DNA from 3 places in the Arthrobacter methylotrophus genome. Region 2 is predicted to be linked to each of the others. Evidence: riboswitches for the same ligand, from Rfam matches in the RefSeq annotation. Region 2 holds a riboswitch; each other region holds the start of a gene.

Region 1 (4,684 bases), 1.4 Mb from region 2:
GTCATTTCGGTCCCGGGAAGCTAGGGGTTCCCGGGACCTGGTCGGCCGGCGGCTCCCAGCCGGCTACGAGGGTGCTGCTCCGCTGGCAGCCGGATCGGGCAGATCGCTTCGCTCCCAGGCGGGCATGTCCAGTCGGTTGAAGCTATAGAGATGGATTCCCGAGATACCTTCAGGCTGCGCCATGAGCTCGGAAACCAGGCTTCCCGGTGAGTACCTGTCCCCGCTCAGCAGCTTGCGGGCAAGAGTTCCTTTGCTGCTGAGGAACTTCAGGGAGGTCCCAACGCCGATCTGGGTTGCCAGGGCCAGCAGTTTGGTCCGCGGAACGGCTCCGGGCACCCCTGCCCACACCGGCAGTTTCACGCCCTCGCGACGCAAGAGTGCTGCGTAGTCGAGGATTTTCGGGGCGGAAAAGCACATCTGCGTGACCACGTGGGTGGCCAAGTGTTGTTTGGTCAACAAGGCATCCAGCAGGTCCAGCCCGCTCACTGAAGGGTGGCCCTCCGGGTAGCCGGCAATGCCCGCCGTGATCCTACCGCCGGAATGTTCCGCGATGTCCTCCAACAGGGGGAGGGAGGACGCATAAGGGCCGGCGCCTTGCTGTCCGTCTCCGCCGATGGCAAAGACCTCAGTGATCCCGGCAGCCTCGCAGTCCCGGAGGATGCCTGAAAGCTGAGCCCGGTCCACCAGCCGCCGTGCCGCGAGGTGCGGAATCACGTTGTAGCCGAGCAAACCGAGCCGGACCGCTGTCGCCATGGTCTGTGCGATCCCGTGATGGGGCAAGCACGTAATGGTGAGCGTTGTGGAAAGCGGCACCTCGGCCTGGACTTTCTCGACGATTCCGTCTGAGGGAATGATTTCAATCCGCGTGGGGAACATGCTGGGGTCCTTACGGATCAGGCCGTCGCATGGTGTGCGAGGAGGGTGCGGGCTTCCTGGCGGGTGGTGCCGGAGTCCTGGATGCCTTCGGCGATGTGGGCAATGTGCTCTAAGTGCACCGGGATCTCGCGGCCTTTCTTGCGCATCGCGGTGGCCCAGAGGCGGCCGGCGCGGTAGGAGGAGCGGACCAGGGGGCCGGACATGACGCCGAGGAAGCCGATTTCCTCGGCTTCGGTGGCGAGGTCGACGAATTCCTGGGGTTTGACCCAGCGGTCCACGGGCAGGTGCCGTTCGGAGGGGCGCAGGTATTGGGTGATGGTGATCAGGTCGCAGCCCGCGGCGTGCAGGTCTGCCAGGGCTTCGGAGATTTCTTCGCGGGTTTCGCCCATGCCCAGGATCAGGTTGGATTTGGTGACCATGCCGCGGGCCCGGCCCTGGGTGATGACGTCCAGGGAGCGGTCGTAGCGGAACGCGGGGCGGATGCGTTTGAAGATCCGGGGCACGGTTTCGACGTTGTGCGCGAAGACTTCCGGTTCGAGTCGCAGATCGCGTTGATGTGTTCGGGTTTGCCGGAGAAGTCCGGAATGAGCAGTTCGACGCCGGTGCCGGGGTTCAGTTCGTGGATCTTGCGGACGGTTTCGGCGTAGAGCCAGACGCCTTCGTCGGCGAGGTCGTCGCGGGCCACGCCGGTCACGGTGGCGTAGCGCAGGGCCATGGACTGGACGGAGCGGGCGACCTTGGTGGGTTCGAACATGTCCACCGGTGAGGTTTGCCGGTGTCGATCTGGCAGAAGTCGCAGCGGCGGGTGCATTCGGAGCCGCCGATCAGGAAGGTCGCTTCCTTGTCTTCCCAGCATTCGAAGATGTTAGGGCAGCCGGCTTCCTCGCAGACGGTGTGCAGGCCTTCCTTTTTCACGAGGTTCTTCAGGCCCACGAATTCCGGGCCCATCTGGACCTTGGCCTTGATCCATTCGGGCTTGCGTTCGACCGGGACGGCTTTATTGCGCTGTTCAACGCGCAGCAGCTTACGGCCTTCAGGTGCCAGGGTCATGAGGAACTCCATAATTCAGGTGGCGCGGACGCACCACGATGATTCGGTCCCTCCCCGCTCTGTCTTGGACCTGAGAGATTCCGCGTCCGCTGCTTTCGCAGCCGCCCGCTTGCACCGTCGGTGAGTCCGGTTGCCCGGCCTGCTTTCCAGAGTTGCCTTGCCGCGGCGGTACGTGGGCCTGAGAGATTCCTGGGAGGATTTGCTCCTACGGCGCCTGCTGAACGTACCGGCAGGACTCTCCCGCCGCAGATCATAAGCACGTGCCACCCTTCGGTGACACGTCTCACATGGTATCCGGTGCCCGGACGGCACGCAATGAGGGGGACCGAGGTGACCAGACTGCGTGCTCGCGACTAGCCCGCATCGTGTTGTGACTAGATCTTGCGGTAGCTGAGGTCGAAGATCATGCGTCCGGCCTCGTGGGCCTTGTTTTCGAAGCTGGTGCGGATCCGGCCATCGAAACGCGGAGCCCACCCACCCACGTGATCCACACCCTCATTGGGGCCCGTATGTTCGGTGCTGACCGGTGCGCGGCCTTCCTTGACGGGGGCCCCTCCCACCATGGATTCGACGCCGGATTCCCAGACCTGGGTAAGGGGCTTTCCGCGCCGGTCCGCTCGCCGTCGTGCAGGTTCTCAAACTCAGTGGAGCCGGCGAGGACTTCGCGGACGTGAACGGCGTAGTTGGACCAGTCGGTGGCGATCCGCCACAGGCCACCCTTTTTGAGGGACCGTGCCGCGAGTTCGGCGAACGCCGGTTGGATGAGGCGGCGTTTGTGGTGCCGCGACTTGTGCCACGGGTCCGGGAAAAAGACCCACAGCTCGCTGACCGAGCCGCCGGGAGCATGGTGGCCAGGACCTCCGGGGCGTTGGCTTCGACCACCCTCACGTTGCTGAGGCCACGGCTGTTGATCTTGATCATGGTGTTGGCTAGTCCGGGCGTGTAGACCTCCACGGCGAGGAAATCCTTGTCCGGGTTTTCCTCTGCTGCATGGCACACGGCGTCGCCAAGTCCCGAGCCGATTTCGACGATCAGCGGCGCCTCGCGCCCGAACTCCGCTTCGGCGTCGAACACGTAATCCGGGTGCACCGAGGTGTTGGCGACATGCCGTGGAACCTGGACGGCCCAGCGGTCCGAGTGCTCTTCCCACGCGGCCTGGCGGCGGCCCTGAAGGCGCGTCCCGCGGCGCACAAAACTGACCGGCCGGCCGCCATAGGTGCCGAAGGAGGCTTGGGTGCCAGGGTCACAGGGCGCGAGGACTGCGGTGTTTCGTGGGAAGTTTCGGGGAATCTGGGTTTCACTCATCCACTCCAGAATACCGTCGCCGGGAGAAGGGCCGGCGGGCGGAACCTGCGTATGTGGACAAACTGCCAGAATGGGGTAGTGACCCCTGCTTCAAGCGCCCCCAAGAACACCAGCCAGCACTTCGGCGTCGCCGAGATCCTCGTCGACGCCGAGATTGACGATCTTCCCGCCGCGGAGCCCACCCGGGTCACGGCGCGCCGCGGACCGGTCCTCCTGGGCATCTGCCTCGTGCTCATCGGGTTGAACTTGCGGACGGTGTTTTCGAGCTTCTCGGCGGTCCTTCCGGAAGTCACTGCCGACGCCGGACTGCCGGCTGGGCCGTGGTGGTCCTCACTACCGTACCGGTGACTTTGTTGGGGGTCTTCGCGCCGTTGGCTCCAATCCTGGCCCGTCGTTTCGGTGCCGAGAGGGTCTTGCTCGGTGCGATGGCCGTGCTGACCGGCGGGCTGCTCCTGCGTCCAGTGGACCTCGCCGGACTCGGGCATTTGCCGGCTCTGCTCGCGGGAACGGCCGCGTGCGGTGCTGCGATTTCCTTGTGCAACGTGTTGCTCCCCGGGGTGGTCAAACGCGATTTACCGGCAATGCCCTGATCGAACCGCCGGCGCCGTGCTACAGCTTCACCGGTGCCTACTGCGCGGTCCCGGCTTACGAAAACCGGCCGAAGTGGCTGTCGTGGTAAGCAGGCCGGCCCGTCGGCTCACAGAGAGCATAGGGACACCATGAAGCAAGGTAAGAAGTCCTGGGGCCGCCGTCGGGTGACGGCCGTGATTGCCGGTATCACCGGGCGTCGCGGCCGTCACCGTGGGTGCGGTTGCTCCTCATTAACACCGCCGCCGAGGGGACGCCGCAGGCCACCGGAATTCCGGCCTACGCTCCGGCCAACTCGGATACCCTCGTGGTGGCTCCGTACACGGAGAACTGGTGGGCGAAGATCACCGCCATGGCTCCACGGGAATTCATGCTCGATCAGATCACCCCTGACCATGATCTGAAAATCGCCCACATCGGCTACTCGCGCAGCCAGGACACGGTGGAACGTCCGGTTCCCGGCCCCTTGCGGGTGTTCTTCATCGAAGCGGCCGATGCGGCGGAGGCCGGCCGCATCGCCACCTGGTTGAAATCCGCCACGGCTACGATCACCGGGCCATCCATGTCAACGGCAGCATCATCGCCATTACCGCGGCATGGATCAAGGACTATAACGTCCCCTCCCAGTCGATGGCCTCGGACCCGCAGTTCAGGACGGCGCTGACCGATAAGAAAGCCAGCATGTGGTTCAGCCCGGTCCGCGAAGCAGCGTCCCTGACGGGGGTCGGGAACCGGAGAAGACCAAGCCTTGGAAACCTACGTGGAGAAGGGTATGGGCTTCAGCAACGACACCGCATGGTCCGGGACCAGTTCCGACGGACAGTCCTGGTCAGGGACCTTCACCGCGGGCGGGGTGGATCCGGCC
Region 2 (4,684 bases):
GACGGCGATCAGCGAGGTTGCCGCGGAGGCGTCCTCGACGACGACGTCGAAGTTGGCGGCCCGTTCGGCGAGGGCTGCGGCAACCACAGGGGCGTTGCCGGCGTTCGGCACCACCAGGAACTTAGTCTCCCCGCGGCGGTAGGTGATGAGGTCGTCGATGATGCCGCCGTCTTCCTGGCAGATCAGCGAGTACTTGGCTTTGCCCACTGACATGGCGGAGATCTTGCCCACCAGGGCGTAGTCCAGGAACGCGGCGGCTTCGGGGCCCGTGACCCAGACTTCGCCCATGTGGGACAGGTCGAACAACCCGGCGGACTGGCGGACGGCGTGGTGCTCTGCCAGCTCGGAGGAGTACTTCAGGGGCATTTGCCAGCCACCGAAATCGGTGAAGGAAGCGCCGAGCTTCTTGTGCTCTTCGTAGAGCGCAGTGTAGTTCTCAGTCATCACGAAATCCTTAGTCTTCAAACTCGGAAAGGGGAGGGCAGGAGCAGACCAGGTGACGGTCGCCTGCGGCGCCGTCAATGCGGCCCACGGGCGGGAAATACTTGTCCTGCTTGAGGTGGTGGACCGGGAACACTGCCTGCTCACGCGAGTATTCACGGTTCCAGTCAGAGCTCACGACGGCGGCCGCGGTGTGCGGCGCGTGGCGCAGCGGGCTGTTTTCCACCGTGAAGTCCCCGTGGGCAACCTGGTCGATTTCCTTGCGGATGGCAATCATGGCCTCGATGAAGCGGTCGATCTCGCCGAGGTCCTCCGACTCGGTGGGCTCCACCATGAGGGTGCCTGCCACCGGGAACGCCAGGGTGGGGGCATGGAAACCGTAATCGATGAGGCGCTTGGCCACGTCTTCCGCGGTGACGCCGGTCTTGGCCGTCAGTTCGCGCAGGTCCAGGATGCACTCGTGGGCCACGAGTCCGCCTTCACCCGTGTAGAGAACGGGGAAGTACTCGTTGAGGCGGGAGGCGATGTAGTTCGCGGCGAGCAGCGCGGACTTTGTGGCCTCAGTGAGGCCTTCGCCGCCCATGAGCTTCACGTACGCCCAAGAGATCGGCAGGACACCGGCCGAACCGAACCGCGAAGCCGAGATCGGGACGCCGTTGCCCTCGGCCCAAGCCGCTGCGTTACCGGGCATGAACGGCGCCAGGTGTGCCTTGGCCGCGACCGGGCCAACGCCCGGTCCGCCGCCGCCGTGGGGGATGCAGAACGTCTTGTGCAGGTTCAGGTGGGACACGTCGCCGCCGAACTTGCCCGGCTGGGCCAGGCCCACCAGGGCGTTCAGGTTGGCGCCGTCGATGTACACCTGGCCGCCGGCCGCGTGCACGGAGTCGCAGACCTCGCGCACGTCGGCGTCGTACACGCCGTGGGTGGACGGGTAGGTGATCATGATGGCCGAGAGGACGTCCTTGTGGGCCTCGATCTTGGCCTGCAGGTCCTCGTGGTCGATGGTGCCGTCAGCAGCGGTTGCCACCACCACCACCTTCATGCCGGCCAGCACTGCGGAAGCCGCGTTGGTGCCGTGGGCCGAGGCCGGGATGAGGCAGACGTTGCGCTGGTCATCGCCGCGCGAGCGGTGGTAGCCGCGAATCGCCAGAAGGCCCGCGAGTTCGCCTTGGGAACCGGCGTTGGGCTGGATGGAGACTTGGTCGTAGCCGGTGATCTCGGTCAGCTGGGACTCGAGGTCGGCGATCAGCTCACGCCAGCCTTCGGTCTGGGAGTCCGGAGCAAACGGGTGGATCGAGGCGAACTCCGGCCAGGAGATGGCTTCCATCTCGGCAGTGGCGTTCAGCTTCATGGTGCACGAACCCAACGGGATCATGGTGCGGTCCAGAGCGAGGTCGCGGTCCGAGAGCTTGCGGATGTAGCGCAGCAGCTGGGTTTCTGAACGGTGGGTGTTGAACACCGGGTGCTGCAGGTAATCGGAAGAACGTTCGACGGCGGCATCCAGGGCGAACCCCTCGCCGTCACTGGACACAGGGGCACCGAAGGCGGCGACAACGTCGGCGAGGATCGCCGTCGTCGTTGTTTCATCAACAGACACGCCGACCGTGTCGGCGTCGATACCGCGCAGGTTGATCCCCTTCGCTTCCGCAGAAGCGACGATCTCGGCAGCCTTGCCCGGGACCCGGACGGTGACGGTGTCGAAGAAGCTGCCGTGCAGAACCTCAAGGCCGGCGGCCTTCAAGGACGTGGCCAAGGTCCGAGCGTGGTTGTGGGCGGTTTCGGCGATCGCCTTCAGGCCGTCCGGGCCGTGGTAAACGGCGTACATCGAGGAGACGATGGCCAGCAGCGCCTGCGCGGTACAGATGTTGGACGTGGCCTTCTCGCGGCGGATGTGCTGCTCGCGGGTCTGCAGCGCCAGGCGATACGCGGGAGTCCCGGCGTCGTCCTTGGAAACTCCCACCAAGCGGCCCGGCATCGAGCGCTCGAGGCCCTTCTGGACGGCCATGTAGGCGGCGTGGGGGCCACCGAAGAACAGCGGAACGCCAAAGCGCTGGGTGGAACCGACGGCGATGTCGGCGCCCTGCTCGCCGGGAGGCGTGATCAGGGTGAGGGCCAGGAGGTCCGCGGCAACGGTGACGAGTGCGCCGCGTTCCTTGGCGGCGGCGATCACGGCGGAGTGGTCGAACACGCGGCCGGAAACGCCCGGCTGCTGGAGGACGATACCGTTGATGTCGCCGTCGGGCAGGCCTTGGGACAGATCGGCGATCTCGACCTCGAAGCCCAGCGCCTCGGCGCGGCCCTTGACGATGGCGATGGTCTGCGGGAGGCAGTCGGCGTCGAGGACGGTCTTGCCTGCGGCCGCGTTCTTGTTCTTGTTGGCCCTGCGCATCATGAGGACTGCCTCGGCGACGGCGGTGGCTTCGTCCAGCAAGGAGGCGTTGGCGATGGGCAGGCCCACGAGGTCCTGGACCATGGTCTGGAAGTTCAGCAGCGCCTCGAGGCGGCCCTGGGAAATCTCCGGCTGGTAGGGCGTGTAAGCCGTGTACCACGCTGGGGATTCGAGGACGTTCCGGCGGATCACCGGCGGAGTGACGGTGTCGTAGTAGCCCTGGCCGATCATCTGCACGGCCGTCTTGTTCTTGGCCGCCAGCTTGCGCAGTTCAGCGAGGACTTCGACCTCGCTGAGGGCGTCCTGGAGCCTTAGGGCGACGTCCTGGCGGATGTCGTTGGGAACCGCGGTGTCAACGAGCGAATCGACACTGTGGTATCCAACAGACTTGAGCATGACGTCAATGTCGGCTTGGCGCCGGGCGCCGATATGCCGGTCAACGAATGTGGTGGAGGTTGAACTAACCGTCACGAAGGAACTCCATTACTAAGGCGGCGTGGGTACGCCACAGCTAATCGGGTTCCTCCCCGCTCTGTATTGGACCTGAGAGTTTCCGCAAATCCGCGCTTTCGCACTGCTTCGCTTGCACCGTCGGTGAGCACAGCGCCGTCGGGTGTCACGGACACCGGTGGACAGCGTGCTGCTTTCCAGAGTTGCCTTGCCGCGGCGGTGCGTGGGCCTGAGAGATTCCTGGGGAGGATTTGCTCCTACGGCGCCTGCATCACATGCCTGCAGGACTCTCCCGCCGCAGATCAAAGGCGTATTCAGTTGTGTGAAATGACTGTGTGAATCGACCGTGGCTGCCGGTGACGACTGCCACAACTACCAATTGTCCTATGGACTGCCCGTGTCCGCAAATAATGTCATCGTCGTCGCCCGGCTTTCCCAACTAGCTCGCAGTTGTTGTCGCTTTGAGGGCTCAAAACGACGTTAACTGCGAGCTAGTTGGGCCGGCGCTTAGTTTCGGAGGCGTTCGACGGCGGCAAGCAGCGCACCGACGTCGGTGTTCCTCGCGCTGGCCTTGACTTCCGCATCGCCAGCGCCGCCTTCAAGCATCGCATTGAAGTAGAGCCCATCACCCATATATCGGACCGCCTTGGCCATCTCGGGGCCCACTTCCTCGGCGAGCACATCCAGCCATTGTTGCTGGATCCCGGCGAAGCGCCTGCGGGTTTCTTGATGCGCCACCTCCGCGAGCCGTGTGGCTGCCACAAACACCCGGTCCAAGGGGGTGTCCGCCCAAAGGGAGGACTTGATGAAGAACGCGGCCGCACCTTCGGGAGCTGCCTTCATTGCCTCGATGTCCTGTGCTGCCAGCCTGTCCATGCGTTCCAGCAAGGAGCTGATCATGGCTTCCTTGTTGGGGAAATGGTAGAGCAAGCCGCCTTTGGAGACTCCTGCGCGTTTGGCGACGGCGTCAAGGGTGGCAGCTCGCTCCCCCACCTCGATCAGCAGTGCTTCAAAGGCATCCAGGACAGCGTCCCGGGCAATAGGTTTTCGCGGCATGGTGTCCATCATCCCTCAGTTGGATACAGTAGATTGAAACTATACCGTCCAGACGGTATAGTAACGTTCATGTTCAGCCCGTCCACAACCCAGTACCCACGCATCCCCTCGACCCAGTCCGCCCCCTGGCGCGATTGGGCTGCCTTGACACTCCTGATGTTCCCCGTGCTGCTGGTGGCTGTGGACAATACCGCGCTCACATTTGCCCTGCCGGCAATCGCACGGACACTGGAGGTCGGCGGCGTGCAGTTGCTGTGGATCGTCGACGTCTATGCGCTGGTGCTGGCTGCGTTACTCGTGTCCATGGGCAACCTGGGAGACCGGATCGGCCGCCGCCGATTGCTGATG
Region 3 (4,684 bases), 1.1 Mb from region 2:
GCTGGGCCTCACGAGTTTCGAGGAAGGCACGGCGTTGGTCCAGCGGCTGCTCGGCCCGATCTTCGCATATGAACAGGGCCAGGAAGGGGACCTCATCGTGACTTTGAGGACCTACCTGGACACCCAGAGGTCGTGGCAAAAGACCGCTGCGGCCCTCTTCGCCCACCGGCAAACCGTCATCTACCGTATCCGGAAAATCGGCGAATTGACGGGGCTGGACATGGGCGAAACGTCCACGTTGGCGCAGCTTTGGTTTGCTCTCCAGATTCACGAGGCCATGCATCAGTAGGCTCTCCTGCCGGGGCGTGCGGCTTGGGTCAGGGAAGAGCGGCGGCCTGGTTCGCGGCATCCTGCTCGGACTCGAGTTCTTCCTGGAATCTTGCGTACCGGGCCAAATGGGTGCTACGGCGCCGTAGGAAGAACCATGCGACGCCGAGCATGATGAACCATGCCGGGGTCGCCAAGAGCGCCACGAGGGTATCGGGCTGCGTTGTCAGGGTCCACAGGACAAAGCCGAAGAACGCGAACACTACCCAGACCATCACGATGCCACCGGGCATCTTGAACTTCGAGGTATCGTGCAAATGCGGGCGACGACGGCGGTAGGCGAGGTAGCTGGCCATGATGATCGACCACACGAAGACGAAGCAGACGGCCGACACGGTGGTCACCATGTCGAACGCCTTGCCGATGTCCTGTCCGGCGTACATCAGAACGACGCCGGACAGCAGCAGAACGCAGGACAGGAACAAGGCGTTGCGGGGGACCTTTCGGCGGGAAAGGCCGCTGAACACGGCGGGCGCGTCACCCTCCTGGGCCAGGCCGTAGACCATGCGGGACGTGGAGTAGATGCCGGAGTTGGCCGATGACATGGCCGAGCTGAGCACCACGAGGTTCACCACGGTGGCGGCGGCACCCAGTCCAGCAAGGGAGAACATAGCGATGAACGGGCTGTGGCCGGCGGCGAACTGGGTCCAAGGAGTGACGGACATCAGGATGATGAGGGCGCCCACGTAGAAGAGGAGCACGCGCACCGGGATGGAGTTGATCGCTCTGGGCAGGTTCTTCTCCGGGTCCTTCGCTTCTGCGGCGGTGGTGCCTACCAGCTCAATGCCGACGAACGCGAAGACTGCGATCTGGAAGCCGGCCACGAAACCCATGAACTCGTTCGGGAAGAAGCCCCCGTGGCTCCATAAGTTGCTGAAGCTTGCCGGTCCGGCGCCGGACCGGAACCCGCTGAAGATCATGAACAGGCCAACCACGATCAGGGCGGCGATCGCGATGATCTTGATGAGTGCGAACCAGAATTCGGTCTCGCCGAACGCCTTTACCGTGGTCAGGTTCAGGAGCAACAGGATGGCGATGGTCGCCAGGCCAGGAACCCATAGCGGGAGGCCCGGCCAGAGTTCCTTTGAGTAACCGGCGATGGCAATGACATCCGCGATGCCGGTGATCACCCAGCAAAACCAGTAGGTCCAGCCAGTGAAGAAACCTGCCCACGGACCCAGGAGGTCCGCGGCAAAATCGCTGAAGGACTTGTAGTGCAAGTTGGACAGCAGCAGTTCGCCCATGGCGCGCATGACGAAGAACAGCATGAAGCCGATGATCATGTAGACGAAGATGACCGAGGGGCCGGCCGCGGAAATGGTCTTGCCCGAACCCATGAACAGACCAGTGCCGATCGCCCCGCCGATAGCAATCAGCTGGATGTGCCGGTTGCTGAGCTGGCGGTCAAGATGTGGTGTTTCGACGGCTTTGGCGGGCGGGTGATGAATCGTCAAGAGGAACTCCATCGTTCAAGTGACACCAAAGGCGCCACGATGATTCGGGGTTCCTCCCCGCACTGTCTTGGACCTGAGAGATTCCGCAGCGCCGTGCTTTCGCATGGTTCCGCTTGCCCCGTCGGTGAGCCCGGTTGCCGGGCTGCTTTCCAGAGTTGCCTCGCCGCGGCGGTACATGGGCCTGAGAGTTTCCTGGGGAGGATTTGCTCCTACGGCGCCTACTGAATGTACCGGCAGGGCTCTCCCGCCGCAGATCATAAGCAGTATTCAGTTGGGTGAAGAGAATCGCGGATGTGGAGGATCGGCCCTTCCGGGTGGCCACCGATTCAGTGTGGGATAGCTCACCAAGAAATGTCAATTCCGCCTTTGTTTCGTCACCTAGGTGCCCGCTGAGTGCCGTTTTCGAACCAGATGTTGCCCCGACTCTGACCTTGTGTGTATGGTGTGAGCCGAATCACCCTCTGGAAAGCAGCAAGGCTCCGGCCTGGCTCACCGACGGTGCAAGCGCAACACAAGGTGACAATGTGTTCTGCGGAATCTCTCAGGTCCAAGACAGTGCGGGGAGGAACCCAATCCAAGCCGTGCCACTGTGGCCGGTCCTATCTTGGAGTTCCTCGTGACTGTTCAATCAACCCTCACCGCTTTTGGCCAACGCCTCCTTGCTGGACGAAGCGACCGCCGTGGCCGAAGCGGTGTTGATGATGCGCAGGGCGAACAAGAACAAGTCCGCTCATGATGGTAAGACCGTCCTTGACGCCGACTGCTTCGGGCCGGGTGTTCGATCACTCTGCCGTGATCGCCGCCGCGAATGAACGCGGCGCTTTGGTCACGGTTGCCGCTGATCTTTTGGCGCCGACCTTGATTTTGGCGCCGACCTTGATCATGCCTCCAGGCGAGCAGGGCGCCGACATCGCCGTCGGCTCCACGCAGCGCTTCGGCGTTCCGCTGTTCTTCGGCGGCCCGCACGCGGCCTACATCGCCGTCCAGAAGGGCCTTGAACGCTCGATGCCGGGCCGCCTGGTGGGCGTTTCCAAGGACGACGCCGGGCCGAGTTCAAGGAACGCCAGGAGCGTGTTCTGGCCGGTGCCCGGATCCTGGCCGACGTGACTGCGAAGGACCGCGACGCGGTTCCGTTCGACCCGCGCCCGCCCATGGTCACGTCCGGTCTGCGGATCGGCACCCCGGCACTGGCCACGCGCGGCTTCGGCGAAGCGGCGTTCCGCGAGGTTGCGGACATCATTGCCCAGGCACTGATCGCCGACGCCGACGCCGACCTTTTCCGGCCTGCGTCACCGCGTGGAGGCCCTCGCCGCCGCGCACCCGCTCTACCCGGGCGTCGCGAACCTTAGCTGATGGAGAAGCCCGGCGCCCGGAGCGTAAGATTCGAAACGGACGCCAGCGCCGCCGTCGTACTTCTTGACCCTGCGATGAGAGGCAAGCCGCGACGTGAACGCCTTGGCAGAGATGTTCAGGATCGGTCCCGGCAACAAGGACCATTACCCGGCTGTGCGCTGTGCCGTGGGCGTCTTCCTGCCGTTGATCATCCTCGTGTTGTTCGGACGGCTGGACCTTGTGGTTTTCGCCAGTTTTGCTGCGTTCACCAATATTTATGGCCGCAACGAGCCCCACAGCCACCGTTTTCGAAGCCAACTCCGGGCAGGTTCGTTGCTGCTGGGCATCATCCTGCTCGCTACTTTGACGGCCAGGGCTGCGCAGGGCTCCGACGCGTACGTGTGGATCCTCACGATCGGCACCACGTTGGTTGCTGCGCTTTGCTCCGTGACGACTGCGCTGTGGCGGCTTCGACCGGCAGGTTCCCTCTTCCACATTTTCGCTTTTGCTGCGATCGCCTCCGTGCCCCAGCAGCCGCCCCTCTGGGAAGGGATGCTGGCTGCCGTTTTGACTGCGGTGTTGGCGTTGCTGATCGGAATGTCTGCGCGGGTGGTCCCAAGCCACCGGACGCCGTGGAAGCGACCGCCGGCGGATCGGTTGTTGCCGCAGGAAATCCGGGCAGCGTGGCTGGAAGGCTTGGGCTACTTCGTGGCTGCCGGGCTGGCCGGGACGCTTGCCACCTTGGTTGGGCAGTGGCTCGGGTTCGGACACGGCTATTGGGCCATGGTGGCGGCAGTGGTTCCCCTGGTAGGGCGCAGTACCCGGCATCGGATGCAACGGGGAATCCAGAGGATCGTTGGGACCCTGCTCGGTTTACTGGTGTTGGCCGGAATCCTCTGGCTCGGCCCAGCGCCATGGCAGATGGTGTTGGTGATTGCCGCATGCCAGTTCGGTGCTGAGCTCTTCATTGCCCGCCAATATCTTGTGGCACAGATATTCGTCACGCCGCTGGCGCTCATTTCCACTCTGCTGGTTGCCAACGTCCCGCCGGGGCTCCTCCTGCGGGACCGCGTCGTGGAGACCGTCATCGGGGCCGCCGTCGGCGTGGCTGTCGTCGTGGCGCCCGCGGCATGGTCCCGGCTCAGGGCGCGGCGCCTTCGGGTCTAGCGAACGACGGCGAGCGGCCGCGGTTCAGGCGATGCCGAAAAGAACTTTTACCAGACTTATCCCACAAGGATATGGTGTGTGACTGTGGACGGAGGGGCTTATCATTTTCACACACCCCCACCCGCATATTCGCTTGGAGAACGCGCCATGCTCCCTGAAGAATCGACTCCAACCACCGTCGACCAAGTCCAGAACCTGATCCTGGAAAGTGCTGACTTCGAGGACTTCCTCAATGAACTGGCACGGTTCTCTGCCCACCAGATGGCGGGCGACGGCGATGATGCGCTCTGTGGAATAACCCTGCTGCGCGAGCGGAAGGCAGTCACCATCGGGTGGAGCAGCGATGTGGCGCGCGAAGTGGACGAGATCCAGTATTCCTTGGCCCAAGGGCCGTGCTTGACGGC

Evidence for each region. Region 2 has a riboswitch for glycine ahead of gcvP (aminomethyl-transferring glycine dehydrogenase). Riboswitches for the same ligand answer to the same signal wherever they lie in the genome.
Region 1: it holds a riboswitch for glycine, as region 2 does, so the genes downstream of both, lipA (lipoyl synthase) here and gcvP (aminomethyl-transferring glycine dehydrogenase) in region 2, are expected to answer to the same signal.
Region 3: it holds a riboswitch for glycine, as region 2 does, so the genes downstream of both, ABD884_RS23870 (glycine dehydrogenase (aminomethyl-transferring)) here and gcvP (aminomethyl-transferring glycine dehydrogenase) in region 2, are expected to answer to the same signal.

What each region holds. Positions count from the first base shown of each region.
Region 1 covers NZ_BAABED010000001.1:4,905,933-4,910,616, forward strand. The annotation lists gene ABD884_RS25205 (anti-sigma factor family protein) at 1-24, shown strand, start outside; gene ABD884_RS25210 (methylenetetrahydrofolate reductase) at 64-876, opposite strand; partial or broken gene lipA (lipoyl synthase) at 894-1,926, opposite strand; glycine riboswitch at 1,976-2,081, opposite strand; glycine riboswitch at 2,083-2,179, opposite strand; partial or broken gene trmB (tRNA (guanosine(46)-N7)-methyltransferase TrmB) at 2,301-3,231, opposite strand; partial or broken gene ABD884_RS25225 (MFS transporter) at 3,310-3,809, shown strand; gene ABD884_RS25230 (hypothetical protein) at 4,043-4,483, shown strand; gene ABD884_RS25235 (hypothetical protein) at 4,568-4,684, shown strand, end outside.
Region 2 covers NZ_BAABED010000001.1:3,552,948-3,557,631, forward strand. The annotation lists gene gcvT (glycine cleavage system aminomethyltransferase GcvT) at 1-444, opposite strand, end outside; gene gcvP (aminomethyl-transferring glycine dehydrogenase) at 455-3,301, opposite strand; glycine riboswitch at 3,353-3,486, opposite strand; glycine riboswitch at 3,488-3,585, opposite strand; gene ABD884_RS18385 (TetR/AcrR family transcriptional regulator) at 3,788-4,336, opposite strand; gene ABD884_RS18390 (MFS transporter) at 4,406-4,684, shown strand, end outside.
Region 3 covers NZ_BAABED010000001.1:4,634,718-4,639,401, forward strand. The annotation lists gene ABD884_RS23855 (PucR family transcriptional regulator) at 1-289, shown strand, start outside; gene cycA (D-serine/D-alanine/glycine transporter) at 318-1,793, opposite strand; gene ABD884_RS23865 (hypothetical protein) at 1,797-1,958, opposite strand; glycine riboswitch at 1,941-2,038, opposite strand; glycine riboswitch at 2,233-2,347, shown strand; partial or broken gene ABD884_RS23870 (glycine dehydrogenase (aminomethyl-transferring)) at 2,426-2,828, shown strand; partial or broken gene ABD884_RS23875 (serine hydroxymethyltransferase) at 2,831-3,134, shown strand; gene ABD884_RS23880 (FUSC family protein) at 3,228-4,280, shown strand; gene ABD884_RS23885 (GAF and ANTAR domain-containing protein) at 4,428-4,684, shown strand, end outside.